Regions from separate parts of the Bradyrhizobium sp. NBAIM14 genome, predicted to be linked through region 3. Evidence: predicted binding sites of a transcription regulator. Region 3 holds the regulator's gene; each other region holds the start of a gene.
The links. Region 3 encodes HrcA, which represses chaperone genes, less so after heat shock. Its sites were predicted from a motif close to GTTAGCACTCNCNNNNNGNGAGTGCTAAC; they were not measured.
Positions count from the first base shown of each region.

Region 1: a site for HrcA is predicted at 2,913-2,941, ahead of I6F28_RS19085 (co-chaperone GroES). Genes of this name have one in related genera too.
Region 2: a site for HrcA is predicted at 3,163-3,191, ahead of I6F28_RS09830 (co-chaperone GroES). Genes of this name have one in related genera too.

Region 1 is NZ_JADYVQ010000007.1:86,230-91,610, reverse strand. It holds gene I6F28_RS19095 (hypothetical protein) at 1-578, opposite strand, end outside; gene groL (chaperonin GroEL) at 776-2,407, opposite strand; gene I6F28_RS19085 (co-chaperone GroES) at 2,526-2,822, opposite strand; gene I6F28_RS19080 (hypothetical protein) at 3,137-3,658, shown strand; gene I6F28_RS19075 (protein phosphatase CheZ) at 3,895-4,680, opposite strand; gene I6F28_RS19070 (L,D-transpeptidase) at 4,997-5,381, shown strand, end outside.
Region 2 is NZ_JADYVQ010000003.1:190,328-195,708, forward strand. It holds gene lepB (signal peptidase I) at 1-527, shown strand, start outside; gene I6F28_RS09820 (GIY-YIG nuclease family protein) at 597-884, shown strand; gene groL (chaperonin GroEL) at 1,121-2,761, opposite strand; gene I6F28_RS09830 (co-chaperone GroES) at 2,808-3,122, opposite strand; gene I6F28_RS09835 (usg protein) at 3,499-3,786, shown strand; gene I6F28_RS09840 (O-linked N-acetylglucosamine transferase, SPINDLY family protein) at 3,921-5,381, opposite strand, start outside.
Region 3 is NZ_JADYVQ010000016.1:142-5,522, forward strand. It holds gene I6F28_RS28140 (hypothetical protein) at 13-954, shown strand; gene pncA (bifunctional nicotinamidase/pyrazinamidase) at 1,206-1,928, shown strand; gene grpE (nucleotide exchange factor GrpE) at 2,079-2,696, opposite strand; gene hrcA (heat-inducible transcriptional repressor HrcA) at 2,791-3,879, opposite strand; gene rph (ribonuclease PH) at 4,048-4,761, shown strand; gene rdgB (RdgB/HAM1 family non-canonical purine NTP pyrophosphatase) at 4,773-5,381, shown strand, end outside.

The sequences.
Region 1 (5,381 bases), on a different contig from region 3:
AGGCTCTTCAGGAAGTCGGTCGCCGCATCGAGCTTGACCTTGACCGCGATCGCTTCCGGCGAGACGTCGGTGAAATCCTTCGGCTGCGGCGTGATGCCGTCGTCGGAGGCCTGACTGTCCAGGAATTCCTTTTCGCTGAGATCGGAATTGTCCGGCGAGGTCACTTCGGTCACCGCCTGGCCGACCGCGATCTGGCCGCGGAATTCGAACATGTCGCCGGACTGCTTGCGCGTCAGCTTGACGCTGACCGGCGACTTCTCACTGATGCTCTGCGTCGTTCCGGTCAGCGTCTGGCCGGCGACCTGGAGGTTGACGACGAAGCGGTCCTTGCGGTCGGAGTTCTTCGCGATGGGGTAGCAGACGTCGAGCACCGCCGCGGTCAGCGTCTTGCCCTGGCGCGTCTCCTTCAGGATCACGTCGGCATTGCCGTCCATCAGCCCGTCCATCGCGGTGAAATAGCGCGTCTCGGTTCCCCCCGGCGCGGTCGCCTTCGGCGACAGCTTCATCTGGGCGGAGGCCTGCGGCGGAACGGCGAGCAGGGCCAGAACGGCCGTGGAGCAAACCAGAAGCGCACGCATCGATGACATCCTCGCGCAACGGCCATGATCCGGAAAGCGTGAAGCGGTCTCTAGGATCATGCCCAAACAATCAGAATCGGCGCGCCACCGTAGTGGGTTTTGGCCGCTGGTTGAATCGGAAAGCGAAACGGGCAGGGTCGGCAAAAAAGAAGGCCGCCCGGAGGCGGCCTTCGCAACTCTGTCACGGAACGGAAGGCTTAGAAGCCGCCCATGCCGCCGCCGGGGGGCATCGCGGGCGGAGCTTCCTTCTTCGGCATCTCGGCGACCATGGCTTCGGTAGTCACCAAGAGGCCGGCCACGGAGGAGGCGTCCTGCAGCGCGGTGCGCACCACCTTGGCGGGATCGATGATGCCCTTCTCGACCATGTCGACATAGTCCTCGTTCTGGGCGTCGAAGCCGAAGGTCTCGGACTTGTTCTCCAGGATCTTGCCGACCACGATCGAGCCTTCCACGCCGGCGTTCTCGGAGATCTGGCGGATCGGGGCTTCCAGCGCCTTCAGCACGATGTTGATGCCGGCCTGGACGTCGTCATTGGCGTTGGTGAGACGGCCGACCGCCTTCTTGGCGCGGAGCAGCGCGACGCCGCCGCCCGGGACGATGCCTTCCTGAACCGCGGCGCGGGTGGCGTTGAGCGCGTCCTCGACGCGGTCCTTCTTCTCCTTGACCTCGATCTCGGTGGCGCCGCCGACGCGGATCACCGCGACGCCGCCGGCGAGCTTGGCGAGGCGCTCCTGGAGCTTCTCGCGGTCGTAGTCCGAGGTGGTCTCCTCGATCTGCGCCTTGATCTGGCCGACGCGGGCCTCGATGTCGGGCTTCTTGCCGGCGCCGTTGACGATCGTGGTGTTCTCCTTGTCGATCACCACCTTCTTGGCGCGGCCGAGCATCTTCACCGTGACGTTCTCGAGCTTGATGCCGAGCTCCTCGGAGATCAGCTGGCCGCCGGTCAGGATCGCGATGTCCTCCAGCATGGCCTTGCGGCGGTCACCGAAGCCCGGCGCCTTGACGGCCGCGACCTTGAGGCCGCCGCGGAGCCGGTTGACGACCAGGGTGGCCAGCGCCTCGCCCTCGACGTCCTCGGCGATGATGACGAGCGGCTTGCCCGACTGCACCACGGCTTCCAGCACCGGCAGCATGGCCTGCAGGCCCGAGAGCTTCTTCTCGTGCAGGAGGATGTAGGCGTCCTCGAGCTCGGCGGTCATCTTCTCGGCATTGGTGACGAAGTAGGGGCTGAGATAGCCGCGGTCGAACTTCATGCCCTCGACGATATCAACCTCGGTCTCGAGCGACTTGTTCTCCTCGACGGTGATGACGCCCTCGTTGCCGACCTTCTGCATCGCCTGGGCGATCATCTTGCCGATGGCGGCATCGCCGTTGGCCGAGATGGTGCCGACCTGGGCGACCTCGGAGGAGGCGGCGACCGGCTTGGCGCGCTTCTCGATGTCCTTGATGACGGCGGCAACCGCGGTGTCGATGCCGCGCTTGAGATCCATCGGGTTCATGCCGGCGGCGACCGCCTTGGCGCCTTCGCGCACGATGGCCTGGGCCAGCACGGTCGCGGTGGTGGTGCCGTCGCCGGCGAGGTCGTTGGTCTTGGAGGCGACCTCACGCACCATCTGGGCGCCCATGTTCTCGAACTTGTCCTCGAGCTCGATCTCCTTGGCGACCGTGACGCCGTCCTTGGTGATGCGGGGGGCGCCGAAGCTCTTCTCGATGACAACGTTGCGGCCCTTCGGGCCGAGCGTCACCTTGACGGCGTTGGCGAGAACGTCGACGCCGCGCAGCATGCGATCGCGCGCGTCTCCGGAAAACTTGACGTCTTTGGCAGCCATGGTCTGCAATCCCTCGTGTTATGTGATGTGTGTTGTCTTGTGCCGTGCGGCGGAACGATGGATGCCCGGATCGCCTGGATCCGGGCATGACATTCAGCGGCTGTTCAGGCGGACGGCCTTAGGCCAGCACGCCCATGATGTCCGACTCCTTCATGATCAGGAGCTCTTCGTTGTCGATCTTGACCTCGGTGCCCGACCACTTGCCGAACAGCACGCGGTCGCCGACCTTGAGGTCGATCGGGATCAGCTTGCCGGTCTCGTCGCGGCCGCCGGGGCCGACGGCGACGACCTCGCCCTGGGACGGCTTTTCCTTGGCCGTGTCCGGAATGATGATGCCGCCCTTGGTCTTTTCCTCGGCGTCGATACGTTTGACCACGACACGGTCATGCAGCGGACGAAATTTGGATTTAGCCATGACGTTTCCCTTTGGAGGCTCGCTTCGGAAGTAGTGGGGTCGGTGGGGCGGCGCTTCCGTCCGCCCTCGCGTCGAGGATCGAACGGCGCGCTTAGCAATCGGGCTTTCCGAGTGCTAATAGTGGGTCCGGAAATATGGCTTGGCCGCGATCCTGTCAAGCAAAGGTGGTTAAGCGATTGTTGAGGCGGATATAGGATGGTGGCATTGGAAACTCGCTCGGGGCGTCGCCGTAAAGAACGACGTCATTGCTCCGGCAGCGGTTTTGCGCTTGGCTGCGGGAGGGGTGCGGCCATGGTTTTGTTCGGGGGAATGCCATGATCAGTTCGGCTCACGCGCGCACGGTTGCCAATCTGGCGGCCGCCTCTTGTCTGGCGCTGCTGCTGGGCGCCTGCGGCGGCGGCTTCAACCTGCCGTCCCTCACGTCGTCCCCGCCGCCGCCCGAAGCCGAACCTGGCGTCGCGCCGGAAATGCCCGCCAGCATCCGCGCCGACGAGATCGTCGGCCGCTGGGGCCTCGCCTCGTTCCAGAACCCGGCCGATCGCGCCCGCACCGAGAAGATGGCGCGTGAGCAATGCAGGAACCCCTACGTGATCACCGCCGGTTCCTCCGGTGGCGTGATCATGCATCTCGCCGACCAGGCGACGCCGCAGGAGCTGCGGCTGAAGGGCTCGCCGAGCGGCAAGAACTACATCGGGCCGGCCGGCCCGACCCCCGGCGACCAGGACCGCGAAATCGTCTCCTTCGACGGTCGCGTCATGATCACCCGCTTCATCGACAAGGACGCTGGCACCCGCTACGGCAACATGGTCTACGTCCGCTGCGCGCCGAGGGCGTGACGGTCTCTTACCCTCTCCCCTTGTGGGAGAGGTGGCTCGCCGCGTAGCGGCGAGACGGGTGAGGGGTCTATCTCCTCACGAACGGTCTTGCGAGTGGAGAGAACCCCTCATCCGGCGCTTCGCGCCACCTTCTCCCACAAGGGGAGAAGGGAAGAAGAGTTCACGATCTGCACCGGCCAAAACAAAAAAACGCCGGCCCAAGGCCGGCGTTTTTGTTATTCCGATGTCGTCGCCGCTCAGTCGAACAGCGCGTCGATGTCGTCCTGCGAGGCGTGGCCGACGTCGCCGGCGAGCTTGGGGCCGTTGAGGAGCTTCTCGTCCTCGCTGCGGTTGTCGACCTGCGCGGGCACATGGGACTTGATCGCGTCGACGCCGCCCCAGATCTCCATCATCGCGTTGATGTGCTGCTCGATGAACTTCATCGTGCCCATGACCTTGCTGATGCGCTGGCCGGTCAGGTCCTGGAAGTTGCAGGCTTCGAAGATCGAGATGACGCGTTCCTGGATGTCGTCGGCAAGGCGCTTCTGCTGATCGATCGAGTCCACCTTCGACATCGCGCTGGCGGCCTGGTCGATCGATTCCGCGGCTTCGAGGATCTGCTGGGTCGCCTGCTCGGTGCCGCCGACCACCGCGCCGAGCTCGCCGTTGACCTTGGCCATCTCGCCGCCGTCGAAGCTCTTGCCGTGCAGCGTCGCGATCTCGCGCTTGGTGCGGTCGATGGCGTCGTGGATGAGGTCGAGCTCGACCTTCAGCTTCTCGCACTGCTCGATCTGCGCCCGGTAGGTATCGAGCATGGTGCGCGCTTCGGCAAGCTCGTGCGCGGTCGAGGCGTCGATCGCCGCCATGGCAGCGCTGCCGGACAGCGGGGCCGCGACGATGCCCTTCGCCATCTGGGCGCGGATCGCGCGCAGCTCGGCCATGATCTCGCTATGCATCGGGAGTGCCTCTTCAGTTACGTCTACAATGGGCATCTCGCCACCGACGATATCTTCGACGCGAAAACGCTTGCGGTGAACAGCCATCAGGATACTCCCCCCACCTCACTCACGCGTCTTTGTAGGCAGAAGCGATTTAACACGAAGTTCACAGCAGGAACTGCTGATCGGCCGCGCGCGACGCGGCGCAAAGAAGCGATTAACCATCACCGCGCGGCGTTCATCGAAAATAAACGCTGATCGCCAAATTGCAGGCGCGCTCGCGACGTGGTGAATCCAAACGCGCTGTCCGTTTACCAAACAAAACGGCTTTTGCTTTTTATTGACCACGTCGAAGAGCGCGGATCAGCCACCGGCTCTCCACGACGCATGTGATCTAGACGAAACAGTACAGAGTACGTCGATGTTCAAGAAAATGTCTGTCGCGCTGCTCGGCAGCGCTTGCACCTTCATGGCCGGCGCGAACGACGCGGGCGCCTTCGACAACAGCGTGCCGAACGATCCGCCCGCGGTGCTGTACCAGCCGCGCGTGCCGCCGGCGCCGGTGCGCGTGGCGTCCCATTCCAACATGGGCGGCGGCTTCATCGAATTCCTGTTCGGCGATGGCCCCGGCCGCGGCCCGGCCTACGCGCCGGAGCGGCCGGTGTATCAGCAGCAGCCGGGCTATTACGACCAGCGGCGCCTGCCGCCGATGGGCGAGCCGCAGATGCAAGGTGGGTATCAACAAGGCGGATATCAGCAGGGCGCGTCTCTGCAGCAGGAGGCGGTCGATCCGCGGCAGCGTCCGT
Region 2 (5,381 bases), on a different contig from region 3:
ATTCCCTCCCATTCGCGTCGTCCTGGATCTCGGGCCGCATCCTCGCCGCCGATCCCGAATACGGGGATATCGTGGTATTCCGGACGGCGAAGGACAGTTCTGCCGACTACGTCAAACGCGTCGTCGGCCTGCCCGGAGACCGCATCCAGATGCGGCAGGGCCGGCTCATCCTCAACAGCCGCCCGGTGACCCGCGTCGCCCTGGAGGCGACATTTGCCGGCGACGCCTGCGGTGTCGACGACCGCGCCGCCGTCAAGCGCTGGCGCGAGACGCTGCCGAGCGGTGCGTCCTATGTGACCTACGACTGCCTCGACAACGGCTATCTCGACAACACAGACGTCTTCACGGTGCCGCCGGGCCACATCTTCGTGCTCGGCGACAACCGCGACAATTCCACCGACAGCCGCGTGCAGTCGACGTTCGGCTTCGTGCCGATGGACAATCTCATCGGCAAGGTGACGCGGATCTTCTGGTCGCTGGATGAAGACGGCGAGCCGCGCTTCGAGCGGCTCGGGAAGGTGGAGTGAGGCTTGCTCCGTCATTCCGGGGCGGCGCGCAGCGCCGAGCCCGGAATCCATAATCACAGGCGGACGGGAATGGCCTACTATCTCTACATCCTTGCGAGCAAGAAACACGGCACGCTCTACATCGGCGTGACCAACGACCTGGTGCGCCGAGTGTATCAGCACAGAACGAAGACCGTCCCCGGCTTCACGAGCAAGTACGGCGTCGACAAGCTCGTCTTGTTCGAAATCTACGACGATGCCGTGAGCGCCAATGCCCGCGAGAAGGAGCTCAAGAAATGGCGACGTGACTGGAAGACGCGTCTCATCGAGGAGCAGAACCCAAATTGGGATGATCTCTATCCGGGGCTGACCAAATAAGGTTCATCCTGCACTCCTTGTCATTCCGGGGCGCGCCCCCTTGGGCGCGAGCCCGGAATCCATAATCACAGCCAGATGGAGTGGGCCCGCTATGCCCGTCGCCCGTGAGTTTCGTGGTTATGGATTCCGGGCTCGCGCCCAAGAGGGGCGCGCCCCGGAATGACGTGCTCCCCAAAACAAAAACCCCGGCATCGCTGCCGGGGTTTCGCAATTCGTATCGTGCCTGAACGGCTGGATCAGAAGTCCATGCCGCCCATGCCGCCGCCCGGGGGCATCGCCGGGCCGGCGCCGCCCTTCTTCGGCAGCTCGGCGACCATGGCTTCCGTGGTGATCAGGAGCGCGGCCACCGAGGCAGCGTTCTGGATCGCGGTACGGACCACCTTGGTCGGGTCGATGATGCCCTTCTTGACGAGGTCGGCATATTCGCCGGTCTGGGAGTCGAAGCCGTAATTGTAGGCCTTGTTCTCCAGGATCTTGCCGACGATCACCGAGCCGTCTTCACCGGCGTTGATCGCGATCTGGCGAGCGGGGGCCGACAGCGCCTTGCGCACGATCTCGACGCCGGTCTTCTGGTCGTCGTTCTTGGTGCGCAGGCCCTTGAGCTGCTCGGAGGCACGGAGCAGGGCGACGCCGCCGCCCGGGACGATGCCTTCTTCCACGGCCGCGCGGGTCGCATGCATCGCGTCATCAACGCGATCCTTGCGCTCCTTCACCTCGACCTCGGTCGCGCCGCCGACGCGGATCACCGCGACGCCGCCCGCGAGCTTGGCGAGACGCTCCTGGAGCTTCTCACGGTCGTAGTCCGAGGTGGTCTCCTCGATCTGCGCCTTGATCTGCGCCACGCGCGCCTCGATGTCGGCCTTCTTGCCGGCGCCGTTGACGATCGTGGTGTTCTCCTTGTCGATCATCACCTTCTTGGCGCGACCGAGCATGTTGAGCGTGACGTTCTCGAGCTTGATGCCGAGATCTTCCGAGATCGCCTGGCCGCCGGTCAGGATCGCGATGTCCTGCAGCATGGCCTTGCGGCGATCGCCGAAGCCCGGAGCCTTGACGGCCGCGACCTTCAGGCCGCCGCGCAGGCGGTTCACGACGAGGGTCGCAAGCGCTTCGCCTTCGACGTCCTCGGCGACGATGACCAGCGGCTTGCCGGTCTGCACCACGGCCTCGAGCAGCGGCAGCAGCTCGTTCAGCGAGGAGAGCTTCTTCTCGTTGATGAGGATGTAGGCATCGTCCATCTCAACGCGCATCTTGTCGGCGTTGGTGACGAAGTAGGGCGAGATGTAGCCGCGGTCGAACTGCATGCCCTCGACCACGTCGAGCTCGGTCTCGAGCGACTTGGCTTCCTCGACGGTGATGACGCCCTCGTTGCCGACCTTCTTCATGGCGTCGGCGAGGAACTTGCCGATTTCGGCATCGCCGTTGGCCGAGATGGTGCCGACCTGGGCGATCTCGTCGTTCGAGGTGACCTTCTTCGAGTTCTTCTCGAGGTCGGCCACGACGGCTTCGACCGCGAGGTCGATGCCGCGCTTGAGGTCCATCGGGTTCATGCCGGCGGCGACCGACTTGGCGCCTTCCTTCACGATCGCCTGGGCGAGCACGGTGGCGGTGGTGGTGCCGTCGCCGGCCGCGTCAGCGGACTTGGAGGCGACTTCGCGCACCATCTGCGCGCCCATGTTCTCGAACTTGTCGTCGAGCTCGATCTCCTTGGCGACGGTGACGCCGTCCTTGGTGATGCGGGGAGCGCCGAACGACTTGTCGAGCACAACGTTGCGGCCCTTCGGACCGAGCGTGACCTTCACCGCATTGGCGAGAACGTCGACGCCGCGCAGCATCTTGTCGCGCGCTTCAACCGAGAATTTGACTTCTTTGGCTGCCATCTGGATTTTTCCTTGAGGGTTTGACTGGAGGGGAGGAGAGGGGCTCTTAAGCCGCCTTCTTCTTGGACTCGCTGACTTCGAGAACGCCCATCACGTCGCTCTCCTTCATGATCAGCAGGTCCTGGCCGTCGATCTTGACCTCGGTGCCGGACCACTTGCCGAAAAGCACGCGGTCGCCGACCTTCAGGTCGATCGGGATCAGCTTGCCAGCTTCGTCGCGGCCACCGGGGCCAACGGCGACGACTTCGCCCTGGGAGGGCTTTTCCTTGGCAGTGTCGGGAATGATGATGCCGCCAGCGGTCTTCTCTTCGGCGTCGATGCGCTTGACCACGACGCGGTCGTGAAGCGGACGGAATTTCATGCAGTCCTCCTAAGCAATTGCTCGGGTTGAGGTTTTGAGTGTTAGCAATCGTTGCCCGTGAGTGCTAGCACGAGCGCGCCTGAAATAGGACAGGAATTTTGCGGGAGCAAGGGTTTGTAGCAGAAAAAATAGCAGCCGAAAGCGCGGACTGCCAGAAACCCCTCGCCATCGTTAACCGGGCAGCCGTGACCGTATTAGCACGGAGTCGTCTCTGCTGCTAAAGCATTGAATTTCAACAGCTTGTTAAACTTTTGGGCTTGAGATGAGTTGTCAGTTTGCGTCACATTTCTCTCATGTGAGCGCATCGTTTCCGGGTGGCTCCCCGGGGCACGGACCAAGCCACTCGCCGAATGCGCTCCTGCAAAGGAGGTTTGGCATGGGACTGCGCGTTGGGGGCGTTTCCGAGGAATTCCGGAAACAGATGCTGGGCTACGGGCTGACGACGGCACAAATTCTCTATCGGATGCCGGATCATCCCTCGCTGCTCCAGACCTATGTCTGGCAGAACTACGACATGTTTCCGAAATTCCCCGCGCTGACCGATTTCCTGGCGTTCTGGCAGGAGAAGCTCGACGGTCCCCTCCATTCGGTGACGGTGGCGCATTCCAAGCTGATCAAGCCGGCCGAGCTCCGCGCCGTTGACGGCGTGTTCCGCCTGCATTGAGGCCGCGTAGGGTGGATTAGCCTGCGGCGGCGCGACGCGCTGCCGCTGGCGTAATCCACCTCGCTTCTCTCCGCGTGCCGAAACAGAAACGGTGGATTACGCCTTCGGCTAATCCACCCTACGAGATCACGCAATCAGACGCCGCCGCTGCAATAACGCGTCCACATCGCGCGATAGGCCGCGTCCACCGCTCGTGCATATGAGATGGGGTTGGCCGCGGCCGTGGCGTTGATCGTTGCGGGCAGTTCGCGGCGCAATTTGTCGAGCTCGCCGGTCTCGGCCGCGCGACTGGCCGCGATCTCGACATAGGCCTCCTCGCTGTCGGCGACCCAGTCCGGCAGGCCAAGCGCGGTGAGGATGGCGCCGGCGGCGCGGCCGGGCAGGCTGTTGCCGAGCTTCGCCACCACGGGCACGCCCATCTGCAGGGCTTCCCATGTGCTGACGCCGCCGTTCTGCGGGAACGGATCGAGAGCAATATCGATGCGATTGAACGATGCCAGATGCTCGTCCCGCAACGTGGCCCCGAGCAGATCGACGCGTTCGGCCGGCAATCGGCAAGCCGCAAATCGCGCCAGCAGCTTGTCGCGGACGAGTTGATCGTCGAGCGCAACATCCTTGATCAGGAGGCGCGAGCCCGGCACCCGTTCGAGGATACTGGACCAGACTGCCGCGGCCTCGTCCGAGATCTTGCTGATGCGGTTGAAGACACCGAAGGTGACGAAGCCGTTCGAGAGTGCCGGCGTCTTGCCCTGCGCAATCCCGGCCGGCAGCGGCGCCAGCGTCACGAAGCACGGCAGGTCGACCACCGTCTCTGCAAACAGATGCCGAACGTCGTGCGGAATCCCGACCGGATCCGAGAACAGATAATCGATTGTCGGCAACCCGGTGCCGGTGCCATGGCCCCAGCCGTGCGCCTGGATCGGTGCCGGCTTGCGCGCAAATACGCCGAGGCGGTTTCCTCTGGTATGGCCGGACAGATCGATCAGGATATCGATGCGATCGTCGCGAATCTGGGCGGCGAGGCGATCGTCGCTCCATTGCGAGGCGTCACGCCAGCGATCGGCGATGCCTTGAAATTCGCGTGTCGTCGCGTCCACTTTCGCCGAGCACGAGTAGCACACGATCTCGAACTGGGCGCGGTCATGGTGTTGCAGGACGGGCTTGAAGATGAACGCAGCCGAATGCGCGTTGAAGTCCGACGAGACGTAGCCAAGCACCAGGCGGCGATCCGGATCGCGGCCGTTGTCATGCGGTGCCGCCGCTTCTGAAGCGATTTTCGCGCCGATCCGCTCCCACCATACGCGTCGCGCCTGCTGATGCCGCTCGACGCTGGCGTCCGGCACAAAATCGAGCGTGAAGATCTTGCTCGAGATCGCGCTCTCGAGATCGGGCCTGATATCGAGGGCTCTGTCGAAACTGGCGAGGGCTTCGTCTACCCGGCCTAGTCCGGCAAGACAAAGGCCCAGTACCAGATGAGCCTGATCGGAATCGGGCGCGATCGCGAGCGCCTTCTCGCAATCGGATAGTGCCTGGGCCACCTGCCGGCTCTGAAGCAAGACATTGGCGCGCCAAAGCCATCCGTTCACGTCGTCAGG
Region 3 (5,381 bases):
ATCAGAGTGGCCATGAAGCTGATCCGCCCCCTCGCCGCGCTCGCCCTCCTCGCCGTAACAGCGCTTCCGGCCTTCGCCGCCGACGTCGTTTTCCCACCCGGCTTGCGTCTCGGCATGGTGCCGCTGATCGGCCTCAGCACGGCCAAGACCTTTCCGGGCTTCGAGAGCGAGGACGGCAACGTCAAGGTGCTGGTCACCGAGCTGCCGCCGGCCGCCTATGGCGAGGTCGTGAGCGCCTTCAATTCCAATCCCGGCGGGACCGGCGGCGTCAAGCAGGACAAGGTCGAGACCCCCGCAGGTCTTGCCTATTTCACCACCGAAAGCGGCAAGGCCGGGGATACGCCGGTGAAGCGGTATTCGATGATCGTGCCCGGCGCCGGCTTCTCCGGCTATGTCGCGGTGCAGATCCCGGAGAATGCGACCAAGATCTACACGGACGAGGCGGTGCGGCAGATGTTCGCGAGCGCCACCACCCGCAGGCAGGTCTCGGCCGAAGAGCAGATCGCGCTACTGCCGTTCAAGATCACCGATCTCGCCGACTTCAAGGACATCAAGACCCTGGCACCGGGCTCGAGCATCATCCTGGCCGACGGCGATGAGAGCGTGGGCTACGAGGCGAGGCCGTTCATGATCCTCGGCCTGATCGGCGCCACCCCGCAAGCCGCCGACGACCGCGCCCGCTTCGCCCGGGAGGCGGCGCTCCAGATTCCCGGCGTGCGCGAGTCGCGCATCACCATGTCCGAGCCGATCCGCATCAACGGCCAGCAAGGCTTCGAGACCCGGATCGACGGCGTCAGCGGCAAGGACAAGGTCCCGGTGACGGTGGTGCAGTGGATCCGCTTCTCGAGCGGCGGCGCATCATTGCGCATCATCGCCAGCGCCCCGCGCGACCAATGGCAAGCCGCCTTCACCCGCTTCCGCACCGTACGCGACGGGATTCAGCCGAAGGGGTAGGATCCGAGGCGGGGATCCATACCGCGCGATCTCACGGTTGCAGGCGGATGCAGCGCCGACGAAGAGTTGTCGCCACACTCCTTCCTGTGGTTATGGATCCCGGGCTCGCGCTTTGCGCGCCCCGGGATGACGATAATGTTAGGGCCGAGAGCCCAACCGCTCATCAAGCCCGGCTGCATTTTCAGGCTTCTGTTCGTATACGAACGGAACTAGGCTTCCTTCCGTTGGATCATCCTGGAGGGGAGGTAGACATGCTGGTTCGGCGACAGGTCTTGGCAATGCTTGGAACGACGGCGCTGGCGACGCTCGCGCCAAGCGCGCTGTTCGCGGCCGCACCGATCAAGCCGGACGAAGCGTCCGCGCTGCTCGTGATCGACGTGCAGAACTGCTTCCTGCCCGGCGGCAGCCTCGCGGTGAAGGAAGGCGAGCAGGTGGTGCCGGTCATCAACAAGATCTCGAAGGCATTTGCGAACGTGGTGCTGACGCAGGACTGGCACACGCCGGGCCACGTTTCGTTTGCGTCGGTTCATTCCGGCAAGAAGCCGTTCGAAACGGTCGACCTGCCCTACGGCAAGCAGGTGCTGTGGCCGGACCATTGCGTGCAGGGCACCGAGGGCGCGGCGCTGTCGAAGGACCTGTCGATCCCGCACGCCGAGCTCATCATCCGCAAGGGATTTCACAAGAACGTCGACAGCTATTCGGCCTTCCTCGAGGCCGACGGCAAGACCTCGACCGGGCTCGCCGGCTACCTGAGGGGCCGCAAGATCAAGCGCGTCTTCGTCGCTGGTCTTGCGACAGACTTCTGCGTCGCCTGGACCGCGCTCGACGGGCGCAAGGCGGGCTTCGAGGTCTATGTGGTGGAAGACGCCTGCCGCGGCATCGACACGCAGGGCTCGCTCGCCAAGGCCTGGGCCGACATGGCCAAGGCGGGCGTGAAGCGGATTCAGTCTGCGGATATCGCGGTGAGCGCGTAGGCGGCGCGCCATCTTCCGTCATTCCGGGGCGCGCTTCAGCGCGAGCTATGGTGCGCAATTTGCGCACCTGAGAATCCATTGTGCGGTTGTCTCTGCGTTCGATGGATTCCGGGTTCTCGACTTCGCCGAGCCCCGGAATGACGCCAACACTCAGTTCGCCGCGCTGCTCGATTCGTTGTTGTTCGCCGCGGGCGCAGTCTTCGCGCCGCCCTTGGCGACGCCGACCAGCGCCGGGCGCAGCACGCGGTCACCGATGGTGTAGCCGGCCTGCATGATCTGCACCACGGTGCCCGACGGCACCGACGCGTCAGGCACTTCGTACATTGCCTGGTGGAAGTTCGGGTCGAACTTCTGGCCCTGAGGATCCAGCTTCTTCACGCCGTGTTTTTCCAGCGCGTTGAGCAGCGCGCGCTCCGTGAGCTCGACGCCCTCGATCAACGAGACCAGGCCGGGATCGGCCGCAGCACGCGCCTCCGCCGGAACGGCATCGAGTGCGCGCTGGAGATTATCGGCGATGTCGAGCACGTCGCGCGCGAAGCCGGTGATGCCATAGAGGCGGGCGTCGGCAACTTCCTTGGCGGTGCGCTTGCGCAAATTCTCCATCTCGGCCAGCGTCCGCAGCATGCGGTCGCGCGCTTCAGCAGCTTCCTTTTGCAGGGTTTCGACCGAACCCGGCTCGGGATCGTCGGGCATGATGTAGGGTTTCGACACCACGGGCTCGCCGGTCGCTGCAGTCGTGTCTTGGGGTTGCCGGTCTTGCTCGGTCATCGGCTCTGATCTCGAACTCGTTTCAGGGATGTTGGCCCGGATATCGTGCTTAAGCCCGCGAAAATCAAGCGCCCGTGATCGGCAGAAAGGCCGGTCAGCCCCCCAACAGGCGGCTGACGATGCGGGCGGCGTAGTCCACGGTCGGGATCACGCGGGCATAATTCAGCCGCGTCGGGCCGATCACGCCGAGAACGCCGACGATGTGGCCGGCGGCATCCCGATAGGGCGAGATGATGGTGGACGACCCCGACAGCGAAAACAGCTTGTTCTCACTGCCGATGAAGATGCGCACGCCTTCGGCGGTCTCGGCCCGGCCGAGCAGATCGATCACGCCGCGCTTGGTCTCGAGGTCGTCGAACAACAGGCGAACCCGCTCCAGATCCTCCAGCGCGTGCAGATCTTCGAGCAGATTGGCGTGGCCGCGGACGATGAGCTGACGGTCCTCGCTCTCGCCGCCGGACCAGCTGGCGATGCCGGCCGAGATCACTTTCTGTGTCAGCTGATCGAGCTCGGCACGGGCCTCGCCGAGTGCGGTCTCGAGCTCGAGCCGCGCTTCGGCCAAGGTGCGGCCGCGGATCCGCGCATTGAGGAAATTGCCGGCCTCTGTCAGCGCCGAAGAGGGAACTCCGGGCGGCAGCGTCAACACGCGGTTTTCAACCTGGCCGTCTTCGCCGACCAGGATCACCAGCGCTTTTTCCGGTTCCAGGCGGACGAATTCGATGTGCTTCAGCCGCGCATTGGATTTCGGCGTCAGCACGACGGCGGCGGCCCGGGTCAGGCCGGAGAGCCGCATCAAGGCCTGGTCCAGCGCCGCCTCGACCGATTGCGCCTCGCCGACGGACGAGAGCTGGCTCTGGATCGCCTGCCGCTCGGCCTCGTTGAGGTCGCCGACCTGCATCAGGGCATCGACGAAGAAGCGCAGGCCCAGTTCCGTCGGCAGCCGGCCGGCGGAGGTGTGCGGGGCATAGATCAGGCCGAGCTGTTCCAGATCGGCCATGACGTTGCGCACAGATGCCGGCGACAGCGGCATCGCAATCAGGCGGGAAATGTTGCGCGAGCCGACCGGCTCACCGGTCGCGAGATAGCTTTCGACAATTTGACGAAAGATGTCGCGGGAACGCTCGTTGAGCTGGGCAAGGCCTGCGCGCGGCGCGATCAGATGGATCGGATCGTGATGGGCCACAGACGGTAACTCCTCTCAGATCCTTATAATTTGTCCATCCGGGCCGCGTCTGACAAGCGTGGCGTTTGCAGGCCGACGGTCAGGGGGTGAATAAGCCCTTGCCGCCCACCCCCGCCCCACCTACAAGCACCGCGAACAGCCTATTCCCGTGAGTTTTGGAGATTTCCCATGCGGCCAAGCCGCCGTGCGCCCGACGAATTGCGCCCCGTGACGCTGGAGCGCGGCGTGGTCAAATATGCGGAAGGCTCGTGCCTCGTTAAATTCGGCGACACCCATGTGCTGGTCACCGCCACACTGGAGGATCGCCTGCCGCCGTGGCTGAAGGGGCAGGGCCGCGGCTGGGTCACCGCCGAATACGGCATGCTGCCGCGCGCGACCTCCGAACGCACCCGCCGCGAGGCCTCCGCCGGCAAGCAGAGCGGCCGCACCGTCGAGATCCAGCGCCTGATCGGCCGCTCGCTTCGCACCATCGTCGATCTCGAAGCTCTTGGCGAGCGCCAGATCACGGTCGATTGCGACGTGCTCCAGGCCGACGGCGGCACGCGCACGGCCTCGATCACTGGCGCCTGGGTCGCGCTTGCCGATTGCCTCAACTGGATGAAGGCGCGCAACATGGTGAAGGCCAACGTGATGCGCGACAACGTCGCCGCGATCTCCTGCGGCATCTACAACGGCACGCCGGTGCTCGATCTCGACTATGCCGAGGATTCGGAAGCCGAGACCGACGCCAATTTCGTCATGACCGGCGATGGCCGCATCATCGAGGTGCAGGGCACCGCGGAACGCGAGCCGTTCACGCAGGACGAGTTCCTGAAGCTGATCGCCCTGGCGCAGAAGGGCATTGCGCGTCTGGTGGACTTGCAGAAACTGGCCGTGGCGTAGTCAATAGGCCCATGCACCGCCGAATCACCGACAAGCTCGTCATCGCCACCCACAATCCCGGCAAGCTCGCCGAGATGAGGGAGCTGCTCGCGCCGTACGGGATCGAGGCGGTGTCGGCCGGCGAGCTCGGCCTAGACGAGCCCGAGGAAACCGGCAACGATTTCCGCAGCAACGCCGCGATCAAGGCGATCGCCGCGGCGGAGGCGACCAAGCTGCCCTCCTTCGCCGACGATTCCGGCATCGTCGTCGACGCACTCGACGGTGCGCCGGGAATCTACAGCGCGCGCTGGGCCGGTCCATCCAAGGATTTCAACGCGGCGATGGCGCAGATCGAGCGCCTGCTGCAGGAGCGCGGCGCCACCACGCCGGACAAGCGCAAAGCCCACTTCGTCTCGGCGCTTTGTGTGGCCTGGCCCGACGATCATCGCGAGGAGGTCGAGGCGCGCGTCGACGGCACGCTGATCTGGCCACCGCGCGGCACAGCCGGCTTCGGCTACGACCCGATGTTCCTGCCGGACGGGCACAGCCGCACCTTCGGCGAGATGACCAGCATCGAGAAGCATGGCCTGCCGCCGCTTGGCCTCGGCCTGTCGCACCGCGCCCGCGCTTTTCGGAAACTG